Regions from separate parts of the Vibrio sp. KUL70 genome, predicted to be linked through region 2. Evidence: predicted binding sites of a transcription regulator. Region 2 holds the regulator's gene; each other region holds the start of a gene.
What was found. The regulator CRP, encoded in region 2, controls carbon source genes, mostly activating them, when cyclic AMP is high. The targets are predictions, from matches to a motif close to TGTGANNNNNNTCACA.

Region 1 (7,697 bases), on a different replicon from region 2:
ATCCATAGTGGGGCGGTATTCCCCTGATATCAGTGTGCCAGGGTGAAGAGGTTCGAACGTGTTTTTAATTTGTAGTTCGATGCCACTCTCTCTCAGACCAGCCGCTGCGTTGGGATGAATCGCTTCCATGCCGAGGTTGGCAAGTTGATCGGCAACGTCGTAATTTGTTTCTCCCAATGGGAGTACTTTTTCAGCTCCAACGACACGAGGATCTGCCGAACTCAGGTGATACTCTTTATGGATGATGGCCAAGTCAGCATGAGTTAATGAGGCAATTCGACTGAATGTCATTTCGCTGTAGCCGCGGTCATAAGTGGACATGAGCCCTTCTTTACATGACGCATATCCAGTGACAATAGGAAGTTCTTTACTTGTATCGATGTCTGAAAATGCTTGGAGAATACATTCGTCCAAACTCGCTGGCACTTGTGTGTCCCAGCCAGATAAATCTACAAAACGAGCATTGTAGCCCATATTTTTTAGCTTCAACGCCGTGTTGTACGCACTGTGCGCTTCACCAATGGAAGCAAGAAATTCTCGAACCTGGGGCAAGTAATGACGAAGTGAAAACTGTCCATATTGGCAGGTTTCTAATATATTCGAAATGCACACTTTCGCTTCTGAAATACGAGAACGAATAAACTTGTCCGCACGCATGCGATTCATCGGATCTGCAAACATATGTTCATTGGTGAGTAACATTTGCTGCTCAACGTAGTCTAGCGCTTGCTGCCAGTTGTCTTCTCGCTTAGCAACCAATTGATAGACGCCGGGTTTACTGGTTTTTTTGCATTCGAGTAGGGCGTCAGTAATGCCAGAGTAAGCCGATACGACAAACACTCGGTTATACATTTCCTCCTCGCTATCTTTGATTAAAATATTATCTAGAACAGCATCGAATGCGGTCATGGAAGTACCGCCGATTTTCTCTACGGTATAAATCATGTTAAAGCCTTTTGTTTGATTGTGAGTTGTGCAGGTGTGGTGGCTAGGTCGTTATGACCTAGCCGAGAAACGTTTTTTTAGTCGATGAGTGGGTAAACGCCGTTTTCATCGTGCGTTTCTTTACCTGTAATCGGCGGGTTGAACACACATGCCATCACCATCTCTTTTCCTTTGTAGGCGCGAAGATAGTGTTCATCATGTTTATCTAAAATGTAGAGCGTCCCTGGTTTAATTGGGTAAGTCTTACCGCCTACCACTTCAATTTCGCCCTCACCACTCATGCAATAAACGGACTCTAGATGATTTTGATAGTGGATGTGTGTTTCTGAGTTTTCAAAAATGGTAGTGATATGAAAGGAAAAGCCCATTTTGTCATCTTTCAACAACATGCGAACACTTTCCCATGTTTCAGAAGCAACTCTACGCTCGCTGTCACGGCACTCTTCTAATGTACGTACAATCATCTTATTTCTCCCAGTTACGACGCTTTTTTAAATTGTTGCTCGATGATAGATTCAACGGCATTTTTAAAGATATCTAGGCCTTGTTGTAACTCAGACTCGGTGATCGTTAGTGGAGCAAAAAATTTGACCACTTCATCGTTTGGTCCTGCGGTTTCAATGACTAAGCCATTCTCAAAGCAGTGCTTGACGATATCGCTTGCCAACTCACCACTGCGACACTCTATCCCCATCATCATTCCGCGACCTTTGCGAGCGACGAACTTATCCGGGTATTGGAGCAGCGTAGACTGGATCACCTCAGAAACCAGTGCTGAACAGTTTGAGATGTGCTCCTCGAAAGGGGCGCTGTCGGTCCAATACGCCTCAATTGCCTTCGTCGCCGTCACAAATGCGTGATTGTTACCGCGGAATGTGCCGTTGTGTTCACCCGGATTCCAAATATCAAGCTCTGGTTTCATCAGAACAAGCGCCATCGGAGAGCCATAACCGCCAATGGATTTCGATAGTGTTACCATATCTGGTTTGATGCCCGCAGATTCGAAGCTGAAGAAGGTGCCTGTGCGCCCGCAACCCGCTTGAATATCATCCACAATCAGTAGAATGTCGTGCTTCGAACAGATGTTACTCAATCGCTTTAACCAAGCGTCAGAAGCTGCATTCAAACCACCTTCACCTTGCACCGTTTCAATAAGGACGGCAGCAGGTTTGTCCATGCCTGCAGAGTTGTCATTCAACATGGTTTCGAATAATTTCAATCCATCAACGTCGGCATACCCTTCAAATGGAATGCGAGTCACATCGTTTAAACTGGTCCCCGCGCCTTGGCGGTGGTGCTGGTTACCTGTGGCAGCGAGAGCGCCTGCGGTGCAGCCGTGAAAACCATTGGTAAAGGCGACGATAGAGCTACGTCCTTTGGCTTTTCTCGCGAGTTTGAGTGCGGCTTCTACAGCGTTCGTCCCTGTAGGGCCAGTGAATTGGACCTTGTAGCTCAAGCCTCGTGGTTGAAGGATATGCTTGTACAGTGCCTTCAAGAAATCTGCTTTCGCGCTCGAGTGCATGTCCAACCCATGTGTAATACCGTCACTCTCAATGTAGTTAAGCAACGCTTCTTTAAAAATCGGGTTGTTGTGGCCGTAGTTGAGTGACCCAGCACCAGCAAGAAAGTCTAAGTATTTTTCTCCTGATTCTGTTTCTAGCCAACACCCTTTTGCTTTAGTAAATATGACTGGGAAGCTATTACAGTAAGAACGTACTTGTGATTCTTGTTTGTCAAAAATGTCCATGATTAAACCGTTTATCTATCCTTTGGTTTGAGTGGGTTTTAGTGGGATGCGATACAAATACTCAGTATCGTGCTTTCCCTTAAAATGTGTTGCGTGGTCAAGAAAGGTCGAAACACGCCCCTTCTGATCATTTTCTTGATCAATTTTTTTAAACAACGCCCAAGATGCGCTGTTATCTTGAGTAATCGTCGTTTCAATCGCTTCTATGCTTCTTAAAACTTCCCTTGTTAGCAGTGACTTAATCATCTGATAGGCCAAGCCTTTACCACGGTGATTGGGAGAAACTGCAACCTGCCAAATGAACAGTGTCGTTGGATCATCAGGCTTGATGTACGCCGAAACAAAACCTGATACCTCATTGTCACAGCGAGCAAGCACACAGGTTTGGCTAAAGTGTGTTGACTGTAAAAAGTTACAGTAGGAGGAGTTCGTGTCGAGCGGAGGGCACTGGGCGATTAAATTGAAAATCTCGTCGCCATCTTCTGCTTTGGGTTCGTTAAACGAACTGTGAGCAAGGCGCTGCTCTTCGATTTCTGGGTAAGCCACCCAAGGTGCTGATACGATCATAGGGATATGCATTTACTTTGAGTTCTAATTAATTTCTAAATCTATTATCACACGTAAATCGTTGTAAAAAGCAAGTAACACGAACGTTTAGCTGTATATTTGTGATATAAATCACACTTCATTGGGGTTTGTTGGGGTTGATTTTTGTTCGATGTCTAATGTTTAGTTCAGTAATATTTAAATCTGGCGCAATTGAGTTGAGTCGGATACTGAAAATGAAAACCCATATTGCTATGTTTTACTTTGGATAGGCATTTATTCTGAAGGTTGTTTGTGTTTTTTATTTAATATCAATATTTTAATGTCTTTTTGTGGCTTGGGTTATAAATCGAGAATCTAAAACAGTTGCTGAGTTGCAAGAAGGCTCAACGCCAATTTGTTTGAATTAGGTTCAAATTTTGTTTAGAGTACAAAATATAAGTGCAAATGTGCATCCAAAGGAGGATTATTTTCATGGCTCCCATACTGGAAGTTAAGGGACTCTATAAGGTGTTTGGAGAAGACACCGAACGCGCTTTTTCTATGATGGAATCTGGCGCAGATAAAGACCAAGTGTTCGCCAAAACAGGACTTACGATAGGTGTCAACGATGCCTCTCTTTCGATTAATGAAGGTGAGATATTCGTCATCATGGGACTATCCGGTTCAGGCAAGTCGACACTAGTCCGCCTGCTCAACCGTCTCATCGAGCCAACAAAGGGTAGTGTTCTGTTTCGAGGGCGAGATATTGCCACGATCTCCGCAGAAGAGCTCAGAGCTGTCCGACGTAACAACATCTCCATGGTGTTTCAGAATTTCGCGTTAATGCCACACATGACGGTGTTAGAGAATGCCGCATTTGGGTTGGAGTTGGCGGGGATGGACTTGGCAACACGTCAAACCTACGCGTCACAAGCTCTCGAAAGCGTTGGGTTGAGCGCTTACAACGAATCCTTTCCAGATGAATTATCTGGAGGTATGAAACAACGAGTCGGTTTAGCGCGAGCGTTGGCTTGCGACCCTGATATTTTATTGATGGATGAAGCGTTTTCTGCGCTCGATCCATTGATTCGAACCGAAATGCAAGATGAGCTTATTCGCCTGCAAAATGATGATAAACGTACGATCGTATTCATTTCTCATGACCTAGACGAAGCGATGCGTATTGGCGATCGTATTGCCATTATGCAAGACGGCGATGTGGTTCAGGTGGGTACACCGGATGAAATTCTTCACAAGCCAGCTAATGACTATGTTGCCGCTTTTTTCAAAGGGGTAAACATTTCGAGCGCTTTGACAGCCAAAGACATCGCGAAGAAAACACCTGCAGCTGTGTTTAAGAAGTCAGAACATGATGGACCCGCCTCCGCATTGCAACTACTGACCGATAATGACCGCGAGTTCGGCATCATTGTCGATAAGAGTAACCGTTACTCAGGTATCGTTTCACTCGACTCCCTCCGTTTGGCATACAAAGAAAACCGTTCCCTATCAAGTGCTGAGCTGGATTCGACAATCACGCTCGATCCAGAACAATCTATCAATGACATTTTAGGCTCTGTGGCAGAAGCCCCTTATCCAGTCCCTGTGGTTGATGATTCAGGCAAGTACTTTGGGATGATCAGTAAGTCAAGATTGCTTCAAACTTTGGATAAGGAGTAGCACCATGTCATCAGAACAAGCTCAAAATGACCCGTGGTCACAAAGTAGTGAAACGGCGAGCAGCGATCCGTGGGGGGCAAGTCAAGCTAGCACGTCCGCGGATTGGTTAAGCAGCGAAACGGTCGAGCAAAAGCCTTTCGATGTTCTAAACCCTTTTGAAGAATCAGTTTTACCACTGGACTCATGGGTGGAATCAGGGCTCAACTGGTTGGTTGAACATGGTCGACCACTTTTTCAAGCGATTCGTGTCCCAATCGACTTTATTTTAACGTCATTTGAAACCGCGTTGGTATCTACATCAGCACCTTTCATGATTATGATTTTGTTTCTGCTTGCGTGGCAGTTTTCAAGTTTACGTCTTGGTGTTGCAACATTGCTATCGTTGACGTTTATAGGTTTGATTGGAGCATGGTCGCAAGCCATGACGACACTTTCTCTGGTCATGACATCGGTGTTTTTCTGTTTGTTAATCGGCCTCCCGCTCGGTATTTGGCTAGCGCGTAGTCATACTGCCGCCAAGTTTATTCGTCCCATTCTTGACGCCATGCAAACAACACCTGCTTTTGTCTATTTAGTTCCAATAGTCATGTTGTTTGGCATCGGTAATGTTCCGGGTGTCGTTGTGACAATCATATTCGCTTTACCGCCAGTGGTGAGACTCACCATTCTAGGTATACAACAAGTACCAGAAGAGCTCATTGAAGCAGGGCATGCTTTTGGTGCCAATGACAAACAAATGCTTTACCGCATTCAATTGCCTCTTGCTCTACCGACCATCATGGCTGGTGTGAATCAGACCTTAATGTTGTCTTTATCTATGGTTGTCATCGCGTCAATGATTGCTGTAGGCGGTTTAGGACAAATGGTTCTGCGAGGTATCGGTAGGCTCGATATGGGTTTAGCTGCCGTGGGTGGATTGGGTATTGTTGTACTCGCCATTTTGTTGGATCGCATTACTCAAGAGCTCGGTCAAAACGTGGGAGACACCAAGACGCGCTGGTATCAAACGGGGCCAATCGCCTTTGTATCAAAAATAATCAAGCAATCTAAACCTTCAAAAGCATTACTTAAGGAGAATTTAAAATGAGCGATTCATGGAAGAAAGCAATTTCAATCAGTGCATTATCAAGTATTGCATTGTCCTACTCAGTATCGGCGAACACACTTCCGGGAGAGGGCGTCTCTGTTCAACCCGTTCAATCGACTGTTGCGGAAGAGACCTTTCAAACTTTGATTGTGAACCGAGCACTTGAGGCTTTGGGGTATGACGTCAAAGACACCAAAGAAGTAGACTACAATGTTGCATACACATCGATTGCTAAGGGCGACGCGACGTTTCTAGCAGTTGGTTGGTTCCCGCTTCACGCAGACAAATACGCCATGTCAGGAGGCGATGAAAAATTCTACCGTCATGGCAACTATGTAAGTGGTGCGGCACAAGGTTACCTGATTGACAAAAAAACAGCCGAAAAATACGGCATTACCAACATCGGCCAGCTCAAAGATCCCAAACTAGCCAAGCTGTTTGATGCCAACGGTGACGGTAAAGCAGACTTGACGGGGTGTAACCCTGGATGGGGTTGTGAAATGGTCATTGAGGAGCAACTTAGTGCCTTTGAATTGAGAGATAATGTCACGCACAACCAAGGCAATTATGCCGCGATTATTGCCGACACGATTTCTCGTTACAAAAAAGGCGACCCTATCTTGTATTACACGTGGACTCCATACTGGGTAAGTGGTGAGCTTGTTCCTGGTAAAGATGTAGTTTGGTTGGAAGTACCGTTTTCCGCATTACCTGGTGAACGAGAAAATGTCGACACTACTCTACCAAATGGTAAGAACTACGGCTTTGAAATGAACTCAATGCGCATTGTCGCTAACAAAGCGTTCGCAGAGCAGAACCCAGCCGCAGCAAAGTTATTTGAGATCATCAAGCTCAACATTAACGATGTAAGCGCGCAAAATATGATGATGAGCCAAGGTAAGAATAGCTCAGGCGATATCGAATCTCATGTTAACGGCTGGATTAAGGCTAACCAAGCACAATTTGATGCCTGGATCTCTGAAGCGAAAAAAGCCGCCTTGTAAGCGATCGCAAATACCTCCCATAAGTGTCTGCTTCAGGCACTTATGTTACCTTTTTCTTTAAAACTGCCTTGGCAAATGCATCATTTCAAATGCCTTCCACCATCAAGGTGTAGTGTTCTTCCTGTCATGTAGTGACTGGCCAACACGTATTTAATCCCATCTATCACTTCTTCAAAACCGGCCTCCGCAGGAATCAAAGCTTTTTGCAGAGCTTTCGCTTTGTAAGCATCGTCATCATGATCATTGAACTTGATCATAGCCGGAGAGACGGTGTTTACTTTGACCTTGGGAGCCAACATGGCAGAAAACGAGAGCGTTAGGTTATTGAGCGCGGCTTTACTGGCGGCATAAGCGATATGTTTTTTACTGCCTTTCTCCGCGACATAATCACTGATATGGATGATGTCTGAAGTTTCGTCACTAGCCACTAGTTGCTCTTTGAGTGTTAAATTGATCAGATAGGGCACGCTCGCATGTACCGTCATCATCTGGCTGATGATTTGAGAGGCGTTTTCACTCGGGTTTTGTTTGTTTTCTGGCTTCCAATCGGAGGCATTATGTATCACTGCTCGAAGTGTCCTGTACTCTCGAGCAACGTAATGAAGAAAACTCTCTAGGCTGCTTTGTTGATAAAAGTCTACCTGCTGCAGGTCCGCCCCGCAGTCTCGTAACTGTTGCAGTTGAGGGTAGTCGCTTCGGTAAGTCC
Region 2 (7,697 bases):
TTTTGCGAAGCTTGCAGTATCGAGAAGGAATGTGTGATGACAGTGGAAAATAATGTGGAACGTAGTCTATTTGATGAGGTCATGGTGCCTTGTTACAACCCTATGGAAATGATCCCAGTAAAAGGGGAAGGGGCACGCGTTTGGGATCAGCAGGGTCGTGAATACATCGACTTCGCTGGTGGTATTGCGGTGAGCTGTTTGGGTCACTGTCACCCAGCTATGGTTGACGCTGTGACTGAACAAGCAAATAAGCTGTGGCACTTAAGTAACGTGATGACCAATGAGCCAGCACTGCGCCTAGCTAAAAAGCTAACAGACTTATGTTTTGCAGAAAAAGCATTCTTTGCAAACTCAGGTGCAGAAGCGAACGAAGCAGCATTGAAACTTGCTCGTCGTTGGGCTGCCGACGTTCATGGTCCAGAAAAATCTGAGATCATCGCATTCAAACAGGGTTTTCACGGTCGTACCTTCTTTACGGTTACTGTGGGCGGTCAAGCTGCATACTCAGACGGTTTTGGTCCTAAGCCGGGTGATGTCACACATCTTCCGTACAATGATATCGAAGCACTAAAAGCGCATATCTCTGATCGCACTTGTGCCATCATGATGGAGCCTCTGCAAGGCGAAGGCGGCATCATTTCTCCTACATCAGAATTTGTGAACACGGTGCGTGAACTGTGTGATAAGCACAATGCGCTGTTGATTTTCGATGAAGTACAAACAGGTAACGGTCGTACGGGTAATTTCTACGCTTACCAAGGTTTAGGTGTAACTCCGGATATCTTGAGCACTGCAAAATCACTTGGTGGTGGTTTCCCAATCGGTGCGATGCTAACAACTAACGAGCTAGCACCACACCTAAAAGTGGGCACTCATGGTTCAACTTACGGCGGTAACCCACTGGCATGTGCGGTTGCAGAAGCGGTTGTTGATGTTGTTAGTCAACCTGAAACTCTAGAAGGCGTGAAGGTACGTGAAGCTCTATTCCGTGAAGGCTTAGAGAAGATTAATGAAAAATATCAAATCTTTAGTGAAGTTCGTGGTAAAGGCTTGCTACTTGGTGCGGCTCTGAATGACGATTGGCAAGGCCGTGCGCGTGACGTACTAGTTGCTGCGGGCAAAGAAGGTCTTATGGTGTTGGTTGCCGGTGCAAACGTTGTTCGTTTCACACCTTCACTTGTGATCACTAAAGAAGAAATTGAAGAGGGCTTAGCAAAACTAGATAAAGCAATTGCTTCGCTAGTATAAGCCTCAAGCGGCGTCATAGGAATGATCGCCACAAGAGCGATCTCATGACGCACAGCTCAAGGCCCAAGCTTAATGTTTTGGGCCTGTTTTGCATCTGGAGGGAATAATGATGCTTGTTGTACGCCCAATTAAATTATCTGATTACGATGCGCTACACACCTGTGCGGTCGAGTCAGGACATGGATTTACATCTCTTCCGGTTAACGAAGAACTGTTAACCAATCGAATTACACACTCTGAATACAGCTTTGCCAAAGAAAACGTAACTGAGCCGGGTGACGAAGGTTACCTAATGGTTGGTTTTGACGTTGAGACGGGTGAAGTTGCTGGCACGACGGGCATTGAAGCCTCGATTGGCTGGGATGTGCCTTTCTACTCATACCACATCAGTAAAGTGGTGCACTCTTCTCAGCGACTTAAAGTAAATAACGTCGTTAAGCTACTGACTTTTGGTAATAACTACACAGGTTGCAGTGAGATTTGTACGCTGTTCTTGCGCCCTGATTACCGTAAAGGATTAAACGGTCGCCTAATGTCTAAGTGTCGCTTCCTACTTATGGCAGAACACCCAGAAAGATTCTCAAAAACCATTTTTGCTGAAATGCGTGGTGTATCTGATGATGAGGGTAATTCACCATTCTGGAAGTGGCTTCAAGAGCACTTTTTCTCAATCGACTTTACGTTGGCGGACTATCTAACGGGTATTGGTAAGAAAGGCTTTATCGCTGACCTGATGCCTAAGCTGCCAATCTACATCAACCTATTGAGCCAAGAAGCGCAAGACGTGATTGGTCAAGTGCATGAGAAAACACGCCCAGCATTGAAACTGCTTGAGCGTGAAGGCTTTACTAACCGCGGTTACGTCGACATCTTCGATGCAGGCCCAACGGTTGAGTGTGATTTGCGTAATATCGAATCGGTGCGCCATTCAATTCGTGCTCAGGTGGAAATCAGTGAGCATGCAAGCTCTCAAGATTACCTGATTGGTAACACCTCATTTGAAAACTTCCGAGCGGTTGCGGCTAAAGGTGCTTATGACCAAGCTAGCGGCAAAGTGATCCTTGCGCCGAAGGTGGCCGAGGTGTTGGAAGTTAAAGAAGGCGATTTTGTTCGTATGTTGGCTCAATAGAGCTCGATGGTTAGTCAAAGAAGGATAGAAGTATGACTCAGTGGATTGCAGGGCAATGGGTAGCCGGTCAAGGCGAAGCGATGACATCAGTTAGCCCATACGACAACCAAGTAGTATGGAAGGGCGACAGTGCGACACCTGCTCAAGTTGAATCAGCGGTAGCTGCGGCACGTGAAGCGTTTCTGACTTGGAAGAAACTTAGCTTTGCTGAGCGTGAAGCGATAGTGCTTAAGTTTGCGGAAAAAGTGAAAGAGAACAGCGAAGAGATCGCACAAATCATTGCCAAAGAAACGGGTAAACCAATTTGGGAAACTCGCACTGAAGCGGGTGCGATGGCGGGTAAGATTGCTATCTCAATTCGTGCATATCACGACCGTACAGGTGAATCATCACGTGAAGCGGCAGGTAACCAGATCGTTTTGCGTCATCGCCCTCTAGGTGTCATGGCGGTATTTGGGCCTTACAACTTCCCGGGTCACCTGCCTAATGGTCATATTGTTCCTGCATTGCTATCGGGTAATACGATTGTATTCAAACCATCGGAGCAGACACCGTGGACAGGTGAGTTCGCGATGAAGCTTTGGCAAGAAGCTGGCCTACCTGCTGGTGTTATTAACCTTGTTCAAGGTGCTAAAGAGACAGGTATTGCGCTAGCGGATGCGAAAGGCATAGATGGCGTGCTATTTACGGGCAGCGCTAACACAGGTCACATACTGCACCGTCAGTTTGCGGGTCAACCGGGTAAGATGCTGGCACTAGAGATGGGGGGTAACAACCCTATGGTGATCAGCGAACACTTTGGTGACGTTGATGCTACGGTATACACCATTATCCAATCTGCCTTTATCAGTGCGGGTCAACGTTGTACTTGTGCACGTCGTCTGTATGTTCCTGTGGGTGAGAAAGGTGATCAACTGCTCGATAGTCTAGTGGCAGCAACCAAAAAGATTCGTGTAGACCAACCGTTCGCTGAGCCTGCTCCTTTCATGGGGCCACAAATCTCAGAAGCGGCGGCTAAGTTCATTCTAGATGCGCAAGCAAACCTGCAATCTTTAGGTGGCGTAAGCCTAGTAGAAGCGAAAGCTGGTGAAGCTGCATTCGTCACTCCGGGCATCATCGATGCAACTAACATTGCAGAGCTGCCAGACGAAGAGTACTTCGGCCCACTACTACAAGTGATTCGTTACAACTCATTAGAGCAAGCGGTTGAATTGGCGAACGACACCCGTTTTGGTTTGTCTGCAGGCCTTGTATCAACAGACGACTCTGAGTGGGAATACTTCGTTGATCACATCCGTGCAGGTATTGTTAACCGTAACCGTCAGCTAACAGGCGCAAGTGGTGACGCACCATTTGGTGGCCCAGGTGCTTCAGGCAACCTACGCCCGAGTGCTTACTACGCAGCGGATTACTGTGCATACCCAATGGCATCGATGGAAGGCCGTGAAACGCAGCTTCCAGCGACTTTCAGCCCTGGTATCGAGCTGTAGCAACAACGACCACCTACAACAAAAATCACAATGGGAGGTAGGGAAGTTTGACCTCCTTTGGATTATTCGCTGGGCGTCTGACCTAGCGAGATATAACAATAAAATAAGTATGTCACAAGCTGATGGCTGCTGACTTTGTCTCGCAGCCACACTCTTTCTAATCCAACTCTCTAGCTTGAGCTTGCTAGAACCCGACAAGGAGTCACCATGACACCCGATCTACTGTTCAAATCCCTCTGGGATGACTACATCGAACGCCTCTGCCCATCTGCTGAGAAGGTACATCAGCTGTTGAAAGAAGAGGAAGACCTTATCAATGATCACATTGCGTTGCGTACGTTTAATGTTGCGCCTTTGGGGATCGAGACGCTGGCTAAACCTTTCTTAGCACTTGGTTACAAAGCGTGTGGTGACTACCTGTTTGAAAGCAAGAAACTCGTGGCTAAGCACTTTGAACACCCAGATCCAACCCAACCCAAAGTGTTCATTAGTGAGCTGAAAGTGGAAGAGTGTTCGGTAGAGCTACAAGCGATCGTGGCTAAGTTGGTTGCGCAAGTGGATGCAAGCAAGCTAGAGGGGCAAGATTTCCTATATGGCGGTCGTCTGTGGGACTTGGATTTCCAAGATTACAAACAACTGGCGACAGAGAGCGAATACGCGTCTTGGTTGTCCGCGCATGGTTATGGTGCTAACCACTTTACCGTGAGTGTGAACCAGTTAAATGCGTTCTCTGAAGTGCAAGCCGTGAATGGTCATTTGAGTGAGTCCGGTTTTACAATCAACAGTGTTGGCGGCCAAGTGAAAGGCTCTCCAGAGGTGCTGTTAGAGCAGTCATCAACAATGGCAGATAAAGTGAAGGTAGAGTTCTCTGAGGGAACTGAATTGGTGCCTGGTGGCTTCTATGAGTTTGCTAAGCGCTACCCAATGGCGAATGGCGATCTCTACACCGGTTTTGTTGCAGCATCGGCTGACAAAATCTTTGAGAGTACCAACGGTTAAAGAAAGATATGAGCACGCGTTTGACTCTAGAGATACGGGTACGCTTCGCTTAACAAGGCGAAAGCCTTATGTGTTCCATTCGTACCTCGTATCTCGTATCTCGTATCTTCAATCGATAAAGAAAAAGCCACCAAATTCGCATTTGGTGGCTTTTGAATTTTTATCGGTTAATCGAGATTAACGCGTACCGTAAACAACGATAGTTTTACCGTGAGCAGAAATTAGGTTTTGCTCTTCTAGCATCTTCAAGATACGACCTACAGTCTCACGCGAACAGCCAACAATCTGACCGATCTCTTGACGAGTGATCTTGATTTGCATGCCATCTGGGTGAGTCATCGCATCAGGTTGTTTCGCTAGGTTTAGTAGCGTTTGTGCAATACGGCCAGTAACGTCAAGGAACGCTAAGTCACCAACTTTTTGGCTGGTAACTTGTAGACGGCTTGCCATTTGAGCAGAAAGACGCATCAGGATGTCTGGGTTCACTTGGATAAGTTGACGGAATTTCTTGAAAGAAATCTCTGCAACTTCACAAGGAGATTTTGCACGAACCCATGCAGTACGCTCTTGGTCTTCTTCGAATAGGCCAAGCTCGCCGATAAAGTCGCCTTGGTTTAGGTAAGAAAGAATCATCTCCTTACCTTCTTCGTCTTTGATAAGAACTGCCACAGAACCTTTCACGATGTAGTACAGGGTCTCTGCCTTTTCACCAGCGTGAATCAGAGTACTCTTTGAAGGGTACTTATGAATATGACAGTGTGAAAGGAACCACTCTAATGTTGGATCGGTTTGAGGTTTACCTAGAACCATAATATCTCACTTCCTCTGCAGGGTATGCTTGCCGCTTTCCATATTTTAGCTAAGCCTGAATTTGACTTCTTAGGATAAGAACACTTGTTCTGTGCTGCAAGCTATCTTGTGTTTCGGTTAAGAATAGTATCCTTTTTCAGTCACTATTTCTTGATTTTAATCGTGACCTAGCTACGATTTTTTACGCAAAATTGTGCACATGATCACGGTATGAAAAGTAATCAACCAGAACGCCATTCCGTTAGCCGATTTTTCCCGTTTCAATGAGCTGTTGTAAGATTGGTCTTACAATGAGCTCCATAGCAAAGCTCATTTTCCCGCCAGGCACAACGAGTGTATTGTGACGAGACATAAATGAGCCATCAATCATAGCGAGCAGGTACGGGAAGTCGACGTTTTTGATACCACGCAGACGAATAACTACGAAACTTTCGTCAAGACTAGGGATGCCTTTTGCGTTAAGTGGGTTGGAAGTATCAACAGTCGGTACTCGCTGAAAATTGATATGGGTACGCGAAAACTGTGGAGTGATGTAGTTGAGATAGTCGTCCATTGAACGAACAATGGAATCCATCACCGCTTCACGTGAGTGCCCGCGATCACGTGTATCTCGGACGAATTTTTGAATCCACTCTAGGTTAACGATGGGCACCATGCCAATCAGCAGGTCAACATGTTGCGATACATTGACATCACCATCGACAACCCCACCATGTAGGCCTTCGTAAAACATCACATCAGAGTTTTCTGGGATCTCTTGCCAAGGAGTAAAAGTGCCTGGCATTTGATTGTAAGGTACTGCTTCGTCAAAGGTGTGTAGGTAGCGTCTAACCTGTCCTGTACCTTCATTACCGTATTTGCGGAAAAACTCTTCTAATGCTCCGAAATCGTTGGCTTGCGGACCGAAGTAGCTGATGTGTTTCCCTTGCTCACGCGCTTTGCGGATCTCGACGTCCATCTCTGGTCGAGTGAAGCGGTGAAAACTATCCCCTTCAACCCAAGCAGCCTTCACGTCCATCATATTGAACATTTTTCGGAAGGCTTCTGAGGTAGTGGTGGTACCGGCTCCTGAAGAACCCGTAACCGCAATAATTGGATGTTTAGCGGACATGACAACCCTTGTCGTTAGAATAACTTACTTGTTAGCAATCGTTTTCCACTATAACACGGCTATTTTTTTATGGCAGCCTAGAAGCGTTTTGTGAGTTGGATATCGACGGTTTCGTGCAGTTCAGAAAAAACAATACTCGCTTCCCCAGATTGCAATTGCTGTTTTACTTGGTCGATTTTGGATTGCAGTGAGATCTCAACATCACCGTAGTCGGTGCCTTCTCTGAGCACGAACTCCTTGATGAGGTTTTCTAAAGTTTCAGGGGCGATCTCTTGCCATGGAATGATCATAAATACATCTCTCTTTTATGTTCATGGATATGTTTAAAGGTTACTGAGGTTCAGTGTTTGAATGTTGACCTCAATGTGGCGCTATTATGCCGAATCCTGAATACTTTCATAGTAGGCCGGCAGTGCTTCTTCCAACCAAAATTTAGGGTTGAAGGTGCTACCGGTAATGAAGCCAACGTGTCCACCTTTCTGGAATAGTCGGTAATCAATGTTATCCGGCAGAATGAATTTCGGAATCACATCATCGGTCATGAAAGGATCGTCCTTAGCGTGAATGATCTGCGTAGGTAACTTAATACGATTAAGCTTTGGTAGTGCAGAACATTGCGCGTAGTAATCTTGCGCATTCTTAAAGCCATGCAGAGGCGCAGTGATCAAATCGTCGAACTCATACAACTTCTCGATTTTCTTGATCGTGTTTGCGGTGATGCCTAACTTTTCTGCAAGCAGATTCTCTTTCTTGAGCGCGTTAGATTTAAGTGAGTTCAGCAAATACTGTTTGTAGACCTTAGAGAATCCTTGTTCAATTCGACTTGAGCAACTGGCAAGATCAAATGGCGCTGATACGATCGTTGCTGCAGAGAGTAGCGGATCATCCGCGTACTCAACGAGGTAGTTGG
Region 3 (7,697 bases), 880 kb from region 2:
GAGACAGGATTTGACCCATTGAGATAAATCCGCCAAACAGACCTAGGTGTGCATCTGGTTCACGTACATATTCTACTAAGAAGCGGAATGTACCATATCCAGCAAGGAACAGACCAGAAACTGAACCTAATGGGCGAGGCTTCTTAATAAACCAGTTCAAAATGAAGAACAGAACAATACCTTCAAGCGCCATTTCGTACAGTTGAGATGGGTGGCGAGGCAGTGGGCCTCCATTCGGGAAGACGACACCCCATGGCACATCCGTCACTCGGCCCCACAATTCGCTGTTCATGAAGTTACCTAAACGCCCCATACCCAAGCCAAACGGCACCAATGGCGCGATCATGTCGGCTACGCCAAAGAAGGTTCGACCGTTCTTTTTCGCATACCAGAACATTGCGGTAATAACACCTAGCAGACCACCGTGGAATGACATGCCGCCAGTCCATACTTTAAAGAGATACAGAGGATCCGCTAGGAAAAGGTCAAAATTGTAAAACAGCACGTAACCAACACGACCACCGATAACAACCCCCAAGAAACCAGCAAATAGTAAATCTGAGACTTGCTCGCGAGTCCAACCACTGTTTGGTTGGTCTGCACGGCGATTAGCTAGCCACATCGCAAACACAAAACCAACAAGGTACATCAAACCATACCAACGAACAGAAATTGGCCCTAGTTCAATCAGAACAGGATCGATATTGGGGAATTCGATAAAACCCTGAGACATATTTAGCTCTCTATCTAGAATAAAAGAATTAGCCAACGGCTAAGAGGAGTACACTACAGCAGCATGCTTGCGGCTATAAACATTAAAAAGACGGCGAACACTTTTTTTAATACAGGCGTTGGCAGTTGTGTTGCCAACTTAGCACCAGTGCGAGTGGTAAGTACCGAAGTACAAGAGATAGCCACTAACGCAGGCACATAAACGTAACCTAAACTATACGCAGGCAATGATTCAACCGACGAACCGTGCCAAATAAAACCAATCATACCCGAAATGGCAATCACGCAACCACAGACCGACGAAGAGCCGACCGCCTTACGCATCTCAACCCCATGATGATTCAGAAAAGGTACAGACAGTGAACCACCTCCAATTCCGGCTAAGCTGGAGATCACACCAATACCGCCACCGCATGCGACTGTTTTTGCTGGGTCCGGCATAGTCTTTTGGCTGTGAGAACGTATCGACAACAGCATTTGCATTGCCAGCAACAAAACAATGATGCCAAATACTTTAGGGAGATATTGAGATGGGATGGAATCGGCAATAAAAGAGCCCATAAAGCCGCCAACCACAACACCAGGCATCAACCACTTCACCACGAACATCTCAACATTACCAAGTTTCAAATGGTTCAACGCAGAAGAGCCAGAAGTGACAATAATGGTCGACAAAGAGGTTGCCAACGCCATTTGCATCGCAATCTCATGTGCAATACCCGCTTTAGGCAATAAGAACAACAATGCTGGGACGACCAACAAGCCTCCGCCAATGCCCAATAAGCCAGCCAATACACCAACAACGGCGCCAAGGCCCGCTAGCAATCCAATGAGTTCGTATGACACGTTTAATCCTATTTTTTACCTGCTCTGATAAAGCCGGCAAATTCACGCTGTTCGAAATAGGACAGCATCATACTATAGATGTCACTGCCGTACGGCTGCACGAGTGCATTATTTGCTAAATCTTGTAAATCACTCAATGAAGACTGACGTATCAGATATTTAATCCTTGCCACATTCGAGGTGTTCATACTCAAAGTTTGATAACCAAGACCGATCAATAGCAGTGCACCCATCGGGTCACCCGCTAACTCACCACAAATACACACCGGCAGTTGATACTGTTTACAAGTATCGTGAATCTGCTTGAGCGCCATGATCACTGCTGGATGCATAGATTCATAGACATCAGAGACACGAGAATTGTTCCGGTCAACCGCCAATAAATATTGAGTGAGATCGTTAGTACCAACTGAAACGAAATCAACACGGTCAGCAATCAATGGCAATAAGTAAAGCATTGAAGGGACTTCAAGCATGATCCCGATACGTGGCATACAAACACGATCATCAATCTCATACACCTCTTCGTACGCCTGCTTGATAAGCTTCAATGCATCATCAAGCTCACGCGCACCGGAGATCATGGGTAGAAGAATGCTAAGGTTTTGACTGCCACAGCTGGCTCTGAGCATAGCCCTTAGCTGAATAATAAAGATGTCTGGATGGTCGAGCGTGAATCGAATACCACGCCAGCCCAAGAAGGGGTTATCCTCTTCAATCGGAAAATAAGGTAGAGCTTTATCACCACCAATATCCAGCGTTCGCATCACAACCTGCTTGTCTGGATAACTCTCCAGCACCGATTGGTACTGTTTAACTTGTTCATCTTCTGAAGGAAAACGCTGTTGCAGAAGGAAAGATATCTCAGTTCGATACAGACCAACGCCATCAACGCCTTGATTGAGTGCAATGTTGGTATCAGCACTCAAGCCCGCATTAAGTAAAATCTCGACCTGGTGATCGTCTTGTGTTTTGGCGGGTAGGTGAATATCACGATTCACCATTGTCGAGAGCTCTGTCTCTTCGAGGATCAGCTCTCGATACTCTTTCAATAAGTTTTGAGTCGGCTCAATGAAAATCTCGCCACTATAGCCGTCAACAATGACCTGCTTACCGTTCACATTGGTAAGATTAAGAGTCACTCCCATTACCGATGGAATACCTAGAGCGCGTGATAAAATGGCAGCGTGAGAGTTCGCTGCACCTTCTAGCGAAATCACCGCCAGCAACTTCTCTTTCGGGATCGAAGCCAATACAGACGCTGTGAGCTCACGGACTACCAATACGATTGGCTTCTCTAAAGAGTGCTGCTCTTGTTCTGAATTGTGTAAGAAATAGAGTAGACGCTGTCCAAGCTCTCTAATATCTTGCGCTCGTTCACGTAGGTAGAGATCAGACATACGAGCAAAACGACTTGAGTAGCTCTCCACGACTTGTCTCAGTGCCCAATCGGCTTTATCCCCTTTTTGAACCTGTGCCTTGAGATCATTGCGCAACATCGGATCATTCAAAAGGTGGGTAAACAGGTCGAAGATCGCCAGAGCGTCTTTGTTGATATCACTGTCTAAACGCTTACGCATGCGCTTAAAGTCATTCAGTGCGTTTTCAACTGCGACCGCGAGCAGTTCATGTTCACGTTCGATATCAAGCGTTGAAGCAGGATACACATCGGTTAACTCTGGCTGGGTATTATCCCACCACAGCTCACCAATCGCCACTCCCGATGAGGCAGCGATCCCTTTAGTCGAAGGTTGATCTTGATGTTCCAACAACCACATACCTTGTGTTTGCGCATGCGCGACAATCACCGCTAATTGTGCAGACAAAGTAACGAGAAACGACTCCTCCATCTCACTGAATAAGCGTGGCGATTTTTGCTGGATGACCAGAACCCCAAGCACTTGCTTACGGTAGATAATCGGTGTTCCAAGAAAAGAGTGATAAACGTCTTCCCCAAGTTCTGGGAAAAACTTATAGGCAGGGTGCGCAGAAGCTTGCGCGAGGTTGATAGGTTCAGCACTGCGTTTAACCAAGCCGACTAAACCTTCGTCAAACCCAATATGGATACTGTTCCCTTCAAAAATGAGGCCTTGAGTTGCCATCAACTCAAGGCGCTGCATATCATTGTTGGCTAAATACACAGTACAGCACTCAGTCTGCATTGCGCTGCACGTCTCTTTTACTAAAATATCTAATGCGGTTGAGACATCTTCAACTCTAGATACGTGTTCAACTATTTCCCTTAGTTGACTGAGCATGCTTAACCTCTACGCTGTTTGCGTTTTCCTTTTGTTTTCCGCTCTTTAAATGGCATAGCTAAAGAAGCGAACTCTTTCATTGCACGGCGGTATACGTCTCGCTTGAAAGAAACAACTTGTCGAACAGGGTACCAGTAACTTACCCAACGCCAACCATCAAATTCAGGTGTACTTCCACGTTGCATGTTAATACGCGACTCATCGCAATCTAAACGCAGAAGAAACCACTTCTGTTTTTGTCCAATACAGACAGGTTTTGAATCCCATCGAACCAGTCGTTTGGGTAGCTTATAGCGTAACCAATGACGACTTGTTGCGACGATCTTTACATCCTTTTTGGTAAGGCCAACCTCTTCATATAACTCACGGTACATTGCCTGCTCCGGAGTTTCACCTTCATCGATTCCCCCTTGAGGGAATTGCCATGAATGTTGCCCGTATCGTTTAGCCCAGAAGACCTGACCATGGTTGTTACAGATTACAATACCAACGTTTAATCGGTAACCATCGCCATCTATCACTGGCCAACCTCTATTTAAATTTTTAATTACACTGATTTTTCCACATATCCCCAAGCGGAGCAAACTTCGTGACGTGATTAGGGCTATATTTATGAATAATTTCTTAAAACTGGATAACTTTTACTCACAAAATAGTTACCCACACAATAGTGAGACATAGACCACATTTATTCACCTTTTCTGTGAATAACTATGTGAAGAATTCACCGCAAACGTTTTTTTTAATCCATACTTTCATCAACAGCCCAAACCAACAACAATTAGACATAAAAAATAATACATAAAAATCAAATACTTAAATTAAATTAATCGCTAAACTAGAATTACATTTTTCAAATGATCTTTTGAAAACTCAACATGGTTAAAGATCAACCAGCCTTAGCTTTATCCACACTCATCATTCAAAGATTCAGTTTACACGCTATTTGGCAAGCATTTTATCCTCTCGAAACCCCTGTTTATTTATCCACTGGTTTGTTTTTATAGGATTTTAGACTCCTAGCCTGTGGATAACCGTAGAATTGATCTGTAAACCGCCACTATGATCGTTTATTAACCACACTGCATTTTCATTCGAATCTGATAAAATCGGCGTTTTACCAACTCGATGTGTTATGAAACCTGAACCACAAACTGAAGCGGAGCTGCTAGAGCGAGCCTACGCCATTGCCGGTATGACCTTTCAAGAACTGGCTGAGGAAGCTGAAATGACCATGCCTAAAGATCTGAAACGAGATAAAGGCTGGGTTGGACAGCTGTTGGAGTGGCACCTTGGTGCGCCAGCTGGGAGTAAACCAGAGCAGGACTTCGCACATTTGGGCATTGAGCTTAAGAGCATTCCGATCAGTTACAGTGGCAAGCCATTAGAGACCACCTTTGTCTGTGTTGCTCCTTTAATGGGCGTTCAAGGGCTGACTTGGGAAACCAGTCACGTTCGCAACAAATTATCCAAAGTGTTATGGATCCCAGTTGAGGGAGAGCGCGAGATCCCGTTGGCAGATCGTCACGTAGGATCACCACTGTTGTGGACGCCAAGCAGAGAAGAAGAAGAGATACTTCAAAGAGACTGGGAAGAACTGATGGAGTTGATCGTGTTAGGTAACGTTGAGCAGATCACCGCTCGTCACGGCGAAGCTCTACATCTGAGACCTAAAGCAGCACACAGCCGAGTCTTAACTGAGGCGTACGGCGCGAGTGGAAAGCCAATCAAGACCAAACCGCGCGGCTTCTATTTAAGAACTCAGTTTACTCATCAGCTTCTGACAAAACACTACGCTTGATAACGAGCAATTGTAACAACGACTTAATGTGGATTCAGCGCTAACTCTATATCGCAATAGCGTTGGCTTGGCTCACTACCAAACTCGTCATAAGTGTTGTGGAGGCGTAAATAGGCCTTATCGAAACCAAGCCTGAGGAGCTCCTCTTTGACCTGGTCCAGCGATCCAAAGTGTACTGGCTCTCCACCTTGCTTAACTGGCTCTAATTTATGCTTATATTCCACTGCTAATAGATACTCTGGGATATCAGAACACCCGATAACATACACCTTGGGTGTTCGATAAGAGTCTTTATGATCGCCATGCAACCACATATCTAGTTGATGCTTTTGCATACCTCACCTCCATCAATATCTTTAGCTTAGTAGAACTGACTTTGTTTGCTAAACAACCTCATAAAAAATATGAAAAGAGGAGCGTATTACCCCTCTTTTCAACGGTACTGATTCAGAGATCCCCCTCCGACACCATAACCAGCACCTATTTCTTTATCCTAGGGAGTGACAGGTGCCATCACTCCCTAGTATTACGTCGGTATTCGCGCACTTAAGACACGACGAAGATGGCGAACTCGGCGCTCGATAGTGACGGTTTCAGGCTCTGATAATCCGATTGGTCGTCCATCGACTTCTAGACCGATATCTTTTAGTAGATGTGGATTCTCCCAAGGAAGATCGTAGGCACTGCGGCGGACTTTCCGTTTCCAGACTCGCTCCTCGTGACGAAGATCGGCTCGGATAAGAACTGTGGCTAATTTTAGGTAAACTGAGTGACGCATAATATATTCTCCAGTAGTGGGATTAGACTGGGGAAAAATAGCGTGAAATAAGAGGTAGATATGTCTTAGCTGCTATTTTTCCGCAGCCAAGTATGGGTACGGATTAATTAGTTAGATTTATCTTGGGTGTTGCGATCGGCCATTACTGATAGACGTGGCATAGCAGCCACCAAGTCAGTGCTAGGATCGAACGACGCGCAAATGTGCTGAATAAAATCGAAATGTTTCATTTGCGCCTCCAAGCTAATTAATTAATCCAAAAAGATGTGATTTGAATGCTTCTGGCTTGTTAGCAAACCATTGCTTTCACGATTAAATTCTATCCAATCGAGAACATTATTCAACCACTAATCTGTTAACAATCTGAAAACAAAGCATTCACCCAAAATCCCAATTGCATATGATGTTGAGCATAAGATATTCACTATGATTATATAAATTTATAGAGCTTATCTCTGTTCATGCTTTTCAATCAGATAAAAAGCTTCGCCAAAAAAGCCAAAAGCCACGCAATGCGTGGCTCTCAAGTGGTGGTGTTTTCTAAATTATCCCTTCAGATATCAGATTATGCTTATTGAGCAGACGATACATAGTCGCTCGTGAAACTCCCAGCTCCTTCGCTGCTAGAGAAACCTGTCCTGCATGCGACTCTAAAACGACAATCAAAGCATCGCGCTCTGATCGCTCTCGAATACTTTTCAAACTGCGCTTCTCATCTTGCTGTTTTGGCAAATCAAGATGCTCTTCATCAATGATGATCGAATCAGACATCAGGACCACCCGCTTAATTTGATTCATCAACTCACGTACATTGCCCGGCCAGTGGTAGCGAGACAGTGCCGTGACCGCCGATTCTGAGAAGTTCTTAGCCTGTGCATTGAACTCTTTGGAGTAATCGTGCAAGAAGTGGTTTGCCAGAATTGGAATATCACTGACACGCTCTTTCAAGCTCGGAACATGTATTCGTAGTACATTGATGTAGTGATAAAGCTCCTCATTAAAATCGCCTTCAATCAAAGCCTTCTCTATATCTGAGGAGTTTGAAGCTAAAATACGTACATCAACAGAGCGCAGGCCTTTTGAAGTTTCAACCTTACCTTCTTGCAAAAACTTAAGCAGATTCACCTGCTGGTCTCTAGGCATAGCTAAAATATCGTTGAACAGAATCGTTCCACCATCCGCCTCTTCAAGCATGCATGGAGTATCCCCCACCTTACCGGCCAAGCCAAACAGTTCACTTTCGATTCTTGATTCAGGCAGCGCACGGCAGTTCACAGTCAAA
Region 4 (7,697 bases), on a different replicon from region 2:
TCTAGCTCAGGGATAAATAGCCCCCAAATGCCATAGTCAAGACGCTGCATTGGGTGACGACGGCCATCCCAAGAGTTGAAGTTACCCACTAAGCTCACCGCAGAAGCGTGAGGTGCGTAAACTAAGAATCGAGTACCAGAGATTGAATCCCCGTCACGCTCTAAGGTAATAAACTGAGCGCCCATGTGATGGTACATATCTTTTGGCGTATGCAGCGCTTCATAGCTCGCATACAATTCATGGTATTGATAAGGGTCATCTAAGATTTGCTCTACGCCTGCCCAATCAATCGCCAGCTTGTAGTGGGTAAAACGCAGATCACGCTCTTGCTTTAAGACAAAACCACTGTCGCCTTCTCGCATTAATTCTACACGAGGCTCGTCACCAACAATCAGCTCAACTTTGTCTGCGCCCGGGATCCATACACGTAATGCACCTTCATCAGAAGGAAGATATGGACCTAAACATGAGAATGGGTCTGCAAACGAAGCCTGTGATAGTTGGGTATATATTTGTTCTTGCTTTGAAATTGAACTCATTTCCAAAACCTTTCTCCCTAACCAAACATCCAAAAAATATAAAATAAAAATGCCCGCTATGGATGCGGGCAATATAACGACGATTTATTGTACCTGACGTACGAAAACCTTTGAGTGACCAAGATTATAGTTTCTTATGCAACAAGCAAAAATCTCAGTATTATCGGGCCACTCAAACATATTAGTTACCTGCTTTTTCACGAACTTCAGTCAAGCGAGAAGCAATACGGTTCACACCATCATGCGCAAAAATCTCATCAAGGTTCATCGATAACTTACGACGCCAGTTAGGGTATTCGTCTACCGTACCTGGAATATTTACTGGCTGATCCATCTCTAGCCAGTCTTCAAGCTGAACGCTTAATAGCGTCGAAGATCCAGCCGCAACGTGAAGTTGTAGCGCTTCTGCTAGGTAAGAGTCCATCGGTACTTGGCTCGCATCGCGACCTACACCATCCGGTAGGAAACCATGCCATGCCACAGAATCTAAGATGCCCTGCTTACACTCCAGTCGATCATCAAACAAACCATTCAACTGTTCTTGGTTCGGATACAGACCAATCTCTTGACCCATTTTCAGATCATCACAGTGCCAGAAACCACGCAGTGTCGGCATATCGTGCGTACACAGTGCCGCCATTGATTGTGATGCGTAGTGTTTTGGTGAAATAAAGCCACCATCTTCTTCCGATGTTTCAAAGAAGAATACCTTATATGAGTGAACGCCAGCATCCGCTAAGATGTCAACGATTTCATCAGGCACAGTGCCCAAATCTTCACCAATTACCGAACACTGATAGCGGTGTGATTCAAGCGCTAGGATCGCTAGCATGTCTTGTACTGGGTAGTAGATGTAAGCGCCTTGTGTTGCATCTTCACCTTTGGGAATCCACCACAGACGCAATAGACCCAGTACGTGGTCGATACGTAGTGCACCACAGTGCTTCATGTTTGCGCGTAGTAGCTTGATATAAGCATCGTAGCCCGTCGCCTGAAGTACTTCTGGGTTTAGCGGTGGAAGACCCCAGTTTTGACCTAGAGGACCTAGAATGTCTGGTGGAGCACCAATGCTTGCATCCATTACTAGGTTGCCTTCATCCGCCCAAGTTTCGCTACCGGAATCAGCAACACCTACAGCAAGATCACGGTAAAGGCCGACAGCCATGCCCTTCTCTTCTGCTAAAGATTGCGCATCATTGATCTGACAATCAGCGAGCCATTGTAGGTACATGTATAGGTGTACTTTCTCAATGTTCTCTTTGATGTATTTTTGAGTCGCCGGGCTTTCAAATGTGCGGTATTTCTCTGGGAATACAGGCCAGCCCCACATGTTTGAATCTTCTGCGTGAAGCTCTGCATGCAGTGCATCGAACGCTGCTTGATGCATTAAGCTATCACCGCCCTCTTCGACGAACGACAAGAATGCTTGTGCACGGTCGCTGTTTTTATCTAGGTGACGATGTTTGAATTCAGTGAATAGTAGCGGAAGAATGCTCATCTTCAGCTCAGACACTTCTGTGTAGTTAACCCAGTGAGCATCGCGCGCTTTCTGCAGACGCTGCTGGAACTCTACGCTACCTACTGTTTGTTGCGCTTCTGCACTCAACGCGAACTCAGGTACAGAGCTCACATCGATGTACAGGATGTTCAACCAGCGGCGTGAAGATGGGCTGTATGGGCTTGCACCTTCTGGGTTTGCTGGAAACAGAGAGTGAATTGGGTTAAGACCCACGAAATCACCGCCGCGTGAAGCGATGTCCGCCACAAGCTGCTTGAGATCACCGAAGTCACCGATACCCCAGTTGTGTTGAGTGCGAAGCGTGTAAAGCTGAACACTTGGACCCCAAAGCTTCTTTCCCTGCTCAATTGGGCTCTGTTTGAAACACGCTTTTGGCGTAATAATAAGCGTCATTTCGTAAGGCTTTTTACGGCGCTTACGACTCACCACAAGTTTGTGATAACCCCATGCCAAATCACTTGGCAATGCAAACACTAAAGGGCCACCCTCTGCACGTTCGTCTCGTACAACTTGAGATTGAAGATAGCCTTCAAGTACCTCTCCTTGCTCAGTTTCTAAACGCCAGCTGAACTCACTTTCACGAGCACTCACACCTAGATTTAGTGCAACCTCTACAGGCTCACCATCGCGCAAGACAAGAACTGGATCTAATACATCTTTCTTGTGTTTTTTCTCTGCTGACTTAAGCAGAGCGTCGTCGCTGCTTGTGTCGTAGCCTAATGAAGCCAATAGACGAGTTAGTGTTTCGTCAGATACTTGTGCTTCATCGCCCCACGCACTTACGTAACTGTCGGCAAGGTTTGCCATTTCTGCGACTTGTTTTAATACGCTTTGTTCTTTCATCGCTCTCTCCGAAAACGCGCTAGCATTTTCTATTTTGTAGGGTTATTTATCTAAGTTTATTAATTTTCAATTTAGCTTTGAGCCAACTAATTGAGCCAAGGCAGAAACTGCCTTGGCTAGTCTGGAGTCTATTAACGTTTAACCGCTTCTAGTTTCCAAATGTTGTTCACGTAGTCGCGGATTGAGCGGTCTGATGTGAACTTACCAACCAATGCGGTGTTAAGAATGGCTTTCTTAGCCCAGCCCGCTTGGTCTTTGTACTGCTTGTCCATCTCTTCGTGTGCTTTCACATAAGAAGCGAAGTCCGCCAGACATAGGTATGGGTCGCCGCCATCGAGCAGACTATCAAACGTCGCACGTAGTAGACCTGGTTGACCTGGAGTGAATTCTTCACCCGTTAGTAGGTCTAGTGACGCTTTCAGTAGTGGGTCTGCGTGGTAGTAGTCGTAAGGGTTGTAACCTTGCGCTTTCACCGCTTGAACGCCATCAACGTCTAGGCCGAAGATGTAGATGTTCTCTTCGCCAACTTCTTCGCGAATCTCAACGTTCGCACCATCCATCGTACCGATAGTTAGAGCACCGTTTAGAGCCATCTTCATGTTACCCGTGCCCGATGCTTCTTTACCCGCTAGCGAGATTTGTTGAGAAACGTCTGCCGCTGGGATAATGATTTCAGCCATGCTTACACGGTAGTCAGGGATGAATACCACTTTTAGCTTGTTGCCAATGCGTGGATCGTTGTTGATCTTCTCAGCAATCTTGTTCACCGCGAAGATGATCTCTTTCGCTAGGTGGTAACCTGGTGCTGCTTTCGCTGCGAAGAAACATACGCGTGGCTCACACTCGAAACCAGGTTCATTCAAGATACGGTGGTACAGAGATAGAATGTGTAGCAAGTCTAGGTGCTGACGCTTGTACTCGTGCAGACGCTTGATTTGTACGTCGAAGATAGCGTTAGTATCTAGCTCGATACCCATGTTCTCTTGAACCCAATCAGCAAGACGCTGTTTGTTTTCTTTCTTAACAGCCATGAACTCTTTTTGGAATTTCGCGTCTGTCGCGTACTTAGCAATACCTTCTAGCTGCTCAAGTTTCGCCGGCCACTCAGAACCAATCTTATCTGTGATTAGCGCAGACAGGCCTGGGTTACAGAACTTCAACCAACGACGTGGCGTAATACCGTTTGTTACGTTAGTCAGTTTGCCTGGGAAGATCTCGTTGAATTCAGGGAATAGGTCTTTCTTAACTAACTGAGAGTGAAGCGCCGCTACACCGTTTACTTTGTAAGAGCCGATTACACATAGGTTTGCCATGCGAACCATGCGGTGGAAACCTTCTTGGATGATAGACAGCTTAGCTTGCTTCTCACCATCGCCAGGCCACATCTTACGAACTTCTTGTAGGAAGCGGTGGTTGATTTCAAAAATGATTTCCATGTGACGTGGAAGTAGGCGCTGGATTAGCGACTCAGACCAAGTCTCAAGAGCTTCAGGAAGTAGTGTGTGGTTCGTGTATGCGAACGTGTTTGCACTGATATCCCAAGCGGTATCCCAATCTAGGCCTTTCTCATCGATAAGGATGCGCATTAGCTCTGGGATAGCGATTGTTGGGTGCGTGTCGTTCAGCTGAATAGTCTCTTGCTTAGGCAGATCCGCTAGAGCAAAACCTGCTGCTTCGTGGCGACGTAGGATATCGCGAACAGACGCTGCAGAGTGGAAGTACTGCTGCATTAGACGAAGAGTCTTACCTTTTTCGTGGTTGTCGTTCGGGTATAGAACTTTAGTGATGTTACCAGCATCGATTAGCGCGTGTTGTGCTTCGAAGTAGTCACCGTTGTTGAAGCTTGCTAGTGAGAATGGCGCAATAGCCTGACATTCCCAAAGACGCAGTGGGTAAACAGTATCTGACTCGTAACCAACGATTGGTAGATCCCAAGGCATTGCTTTAACAGACATGCCCGGAACCCATTTACGAACTTGTTTCCCGTTCTCTTCAACCACTTCAACGTGACCGTAGAAACCGATCTCTTGTGCCAGTTCTGGGCGAGCAATCTCCCAAGGGTAACCTTCAACGCCACGCCATGCATCTGGCGCTTCTTTTTGGCGACCGTCTTCGAAAGACTGCTTAAATAGGCCGTATTCGTAGTGTAAGCCGTAACCGACTGTTGGGAATTCTTGAGCTGCACACGAATCCATGAAACATGCTGCTAAACGACCTAGGCCACCATTACCTAGTGATGGGTCACGCTCTTCTTCTAGAAGATCCGTCAGGTTTTGACCTAACTCCTCCATTGCATGAGTGATTTGCTCGTAAAGACCCATGCTGATCAGGTTGTTACCTGTTAGACGGCCAATGAGGAACTCAAGAGATAGGTAGTTAACGCTCTTGGCGTTTTTAATCTTCTCATCATTTTCAGTAGCAAGCAGATCGAATGTTGTCAGTTCTGCTAGAGCACGTCCCATTGCTAGGTACCATGCGCGGCTGTCCGCTGTTTCTACTGTTGTTGCGTAGGTTGCAGACAGATGTTTCTTAACACTTTCTTGGAACGACACTTTATCAAAAGTTTTTTGCTGAGTTGCTTTCATTTCAGAAATCTCGCTTTTATTTTTTCTAATTCATCTGTGACATATCGTGCATGGTCACAATTAACTAAACATCATCCCGGTCTAACGGCTGACTAGGAGTAGATGAAAGGGCGTAGGGGGCGTACTGACGTTGGGTTAGTGATCTAAATCTCATGTTCAGCTCCAGAATAAAAAATAGGAGTGATTATGATCACAAGCCCCCGTTCCATAACTTAACTTTGAATGATGAAATTTTTGTTTACCTATTTTCACTTTCTTGCGAGTTCTGATATTTGGATCACGAAATATTTTTCTTATTCTCACCTTTTACATAAATTCACGTGTAGAACTGAGCAATATCACGATCGCAAACCACATCATTTGGTGATTAATGTCACATTTATAGGGCGTAGCTGAGTCAAAACATGCCACAGTGCAAGATTTCTGAGGCTGATCATGGTCTGTGCCATTTTTCTTCACGTAACATAGCCTCAGAATTAATTCATAACGGCTTTTGTTCTGATGGTCGGTTATACACAATCGACTCTCCCTATAGAGATAAGAGCTACGGAATAGGTAACCTTCGACATGTGGATCCCGTCTAAACTGACTCGCCCGGGGCGATTACACAACGCAATCTTAAGACCACGCGTATTAGATCTGCTGCAAAATGCCGACTGCTATAAGCTTGTATTATTCCGCTCCCCTGCAGGCTACGGAAAAACGACGATGGCCGCTCAATGGTTGGTGGATAAACCTAACGTAGGGTGGTACAGCATTGACGATAGCGACAATGACGCTTTCCGTTTCATCAACTATCTGCTGCAATCTCTCAATAAAGCGACGCAAAACGCCTGCCCTAACGCGCAAAAATTAGCGGAAAAACGTCAGTTCTCATCACTGCACTCCCTATTGAGTGAAGTGTTCGCTGAAATGGCGAACTTTCATCATGAGTGCTTCCTTGTACTCGACGATTACCACCTTGTTAACAATGACGATGTGCATGAAGCGATGCGTTTCTTCTTGAAACATATGCCAGACAACTTAACGCTTGTTGTCACGAGTCGCGGGACACCACCACTTGGCACAGCAAACTTACGCGTACGTGACCTGATGATAGAACTAGGTAACGATTCGTTGGCATTTGATACGGAAGAAACTACTCGCTTCTTTAATCAACGCGTTACAGACGGCGTTGATGACATCACTGCGGGCAGCATCTGTGCCTATGTAGAAGGTTGGCCTTCCGCACTGCAGTTGATAGCTCTACAAGCACAGCATCAAAAGCGTACACTTGCTCAATCGGCAGAATCGGTTTCTCACTTTAATCACGCCCACCTCTGGGATTACTTAGTAGAAGAAGTCTTTGATTTACTGGACAAAGAGACTCGTCACTTCTTAATGCAGTGCTCTGTGTTAGATCACTTTAATGATGAGTTGGTGTGTGCACTCACTCAACGTGAAGACGCACTAGGAATGATTGAGTCTCTCAACCGGTTTGGACTGTTTATCTACCCATTAGAGGGTGAGAAAAACTGGTACCGTTTCCACAACCTATTCGCTGAGTTTTTAGCTCACGAACGTCAAGCGCGCATCCCTCAGCAAGAAGCAGAACTGCACAATGCAGCCGCCCAAGCGTGGCTAAAACAGAACACGCCTCACCAAGCTCTTCGCCATGCGCAAAGAGCCAACAATGCTGAGTTAATTGTCCAGATCTTAGGTACTCACGGCTGGCAGATGTTTAACCAAGGGGAACTCTCTTCATTAGAGATGGCGATCAAACAGCTAACGCCAGATCAGCTTTACAGTGACCCAAAACTGTCGATGCTGCGTGCTTGGTTAGCGCAGAGCCAACACCGCTATGACCAAGTAGGCACACTGTTAGAAGAGGCAGAGTCTCAATATCAGGCCCGTAATATTGAGCTTGATACCCAGCAGCAAGGTCAGTACAACGCACTCCGAGCCCAAGTTGCCATTAACAGCAACGAACCTGAAAAGGCACTCGAGCTAGCAGAATTGGCACTAAGCCAACTCAATACTACCGTCTACCGCAGCCGTATCGTTGCCACTTCGGTTGTAGGTGAAGTTAACCATGTAATGGGCAACTTAAGCCGCGCATTGCCTATGATGCAACAAACCGAGAAATTGGCACGCCAATATCAGGTATACCATCAAGCACTGTGGGCGATTTTGCAACAGAGCGAAATCCTGATAGCACAGGGGTACGTTCAA

Region 1: ectA (diaminobutyrate acetyltransferase) is a predicted target of CRP. The motif match lies at 3,360-3,375, and genes of this name have one in related genera.
Region 3: rppH (RNA pyrophosphohydrolase) is a predicted target of CRP. The motif match lies at 4,508-4,523, and genes of this name have one in related genera.
Region 4: AC6I7V_RS17970 (glycogen/starch/alpha-glucan phosphorylase) is a predicted target of CRP. The motif match lies at 5,624-5,639, and genes of this name have one in related genera.

What each region holds. Positions count from the first base shown of each region.
Region 1 covers NZ_AP045836.1:105,007-112,703, forward strand. Annotated here, with positions in the region: gene AC6I7V_RS20425 (aspartate kinase) at 1-945, opposite strand, end outside; gene AC6I7V_RS20430 (ectoine synthase) at 1,023-1,409, opposite strand; gene ectB (diaminobutyrate--2-oxoglutarate transaminase) at 1,424-2,692, opposite strand; gene ectA (diaminobutyrate acetyltransferase) at 2,708-3,259, opposite strand; gene proV (glycine betaine/L-proline ABC transporter ATP-binding protein ProV) at 3,713-4,900, shown strand; gene proW (glycine betaine/L-proline ABC transporter permease ProW) at 4,905-5,987, shown strand; gene proX (glycine betaine/L-proline ABC transporter substrate-binding protein ProX) at 5,984-6,991, shown strand; gene folM (dihydromonapterin reductase) at 7,072-7,697, opposite strand, start outside.
Region 2 covers NZ_AP045834.1:2,785,821-2,793,517, reverse strand. Annotated here, with positions in the region: gene AC6I7V_RS12585 (aspartate aminotransferase family protein) at 37-1,248, shown strand; gene astA (arginine N-succinyltransferase) at 1,358-2,377, shown strand; gene astD (succinylglutamate-semialdehyde dehydrogenase) at 2,410-3,867, shown strand; gene AC6I7V_RS12570 (DUF1338 domain-containing protein) at 4,075-4,866, shown strand; gene crp (cAMP-activated global transcriptional regulator CRP) at 5,044-5,676, opposite strand; gene AC6I7V_RS12560 (phosphoribulokinase) at 5,918-6,787, opposite strand; gene AC6I7V_RS12555 (YheU family protein) at 6,865-7,077, opposite strand; gene AC6I7V_RS12550 (hydrolase) at 7,162-7,697, opposite strand, start outside.
Region 3 covers NZ_AP045834.1:545,461-553,157, reverse strand. Annotated here, with positions in the region: gene lgt (prolipoprotein diacylglyceryl transferase) at 1-733, opposite strand, end outside; gene AC6I7V_RS02440 (sulfite exporter TauE/SafE family protein) at 787-1,578, opposite strand; gene ptsP (phosphoenolpyruvate--protein phosphotransferase) at 1,587-3,836, opposite strand; gene rppH (RNA pyrophosphohydrolase) at 3,839-4,357, opposite strand; gene mutH (DNA mismatch repair endonuclease MutH) at 4,972-5,637, shown strand; gene AC6I7V_RS02420 (DUF6482 family protein) at 5,661-5,972, opposite strand; gene AC6I7V_RS02415 (DUF1127 domain-containing protein) at 6,164-6,415, opposite strand; gene AC6I7V_RS02410 (hypothetical protein) at 6,523-6,645, opposite strand; gene vpsR (cyclic-di-GMP-binding transcriptional regulator VpsR) at 6,956-7,697, opposite strand, start outside.
Region 4 covers NZ_AP045835.1:880,051-887,747, reverse strand. Annotated here, with positions in the region: gene glgB (1,4-alpha-glucan branching protein GlgB) at 1-545, opposite strand, end outside; gene malQ (4-alpha-glucanotransferase) at 721-2,901, opposite strand; gene AC6I7V_RS17970 (glycogen/starch/alpha-glucan phosphorylase) at 3,033-5,486, opposite strand; gene malT (HTH-type transcriptional regulator MalT) at 6,054-7,697, shown strand, end outside.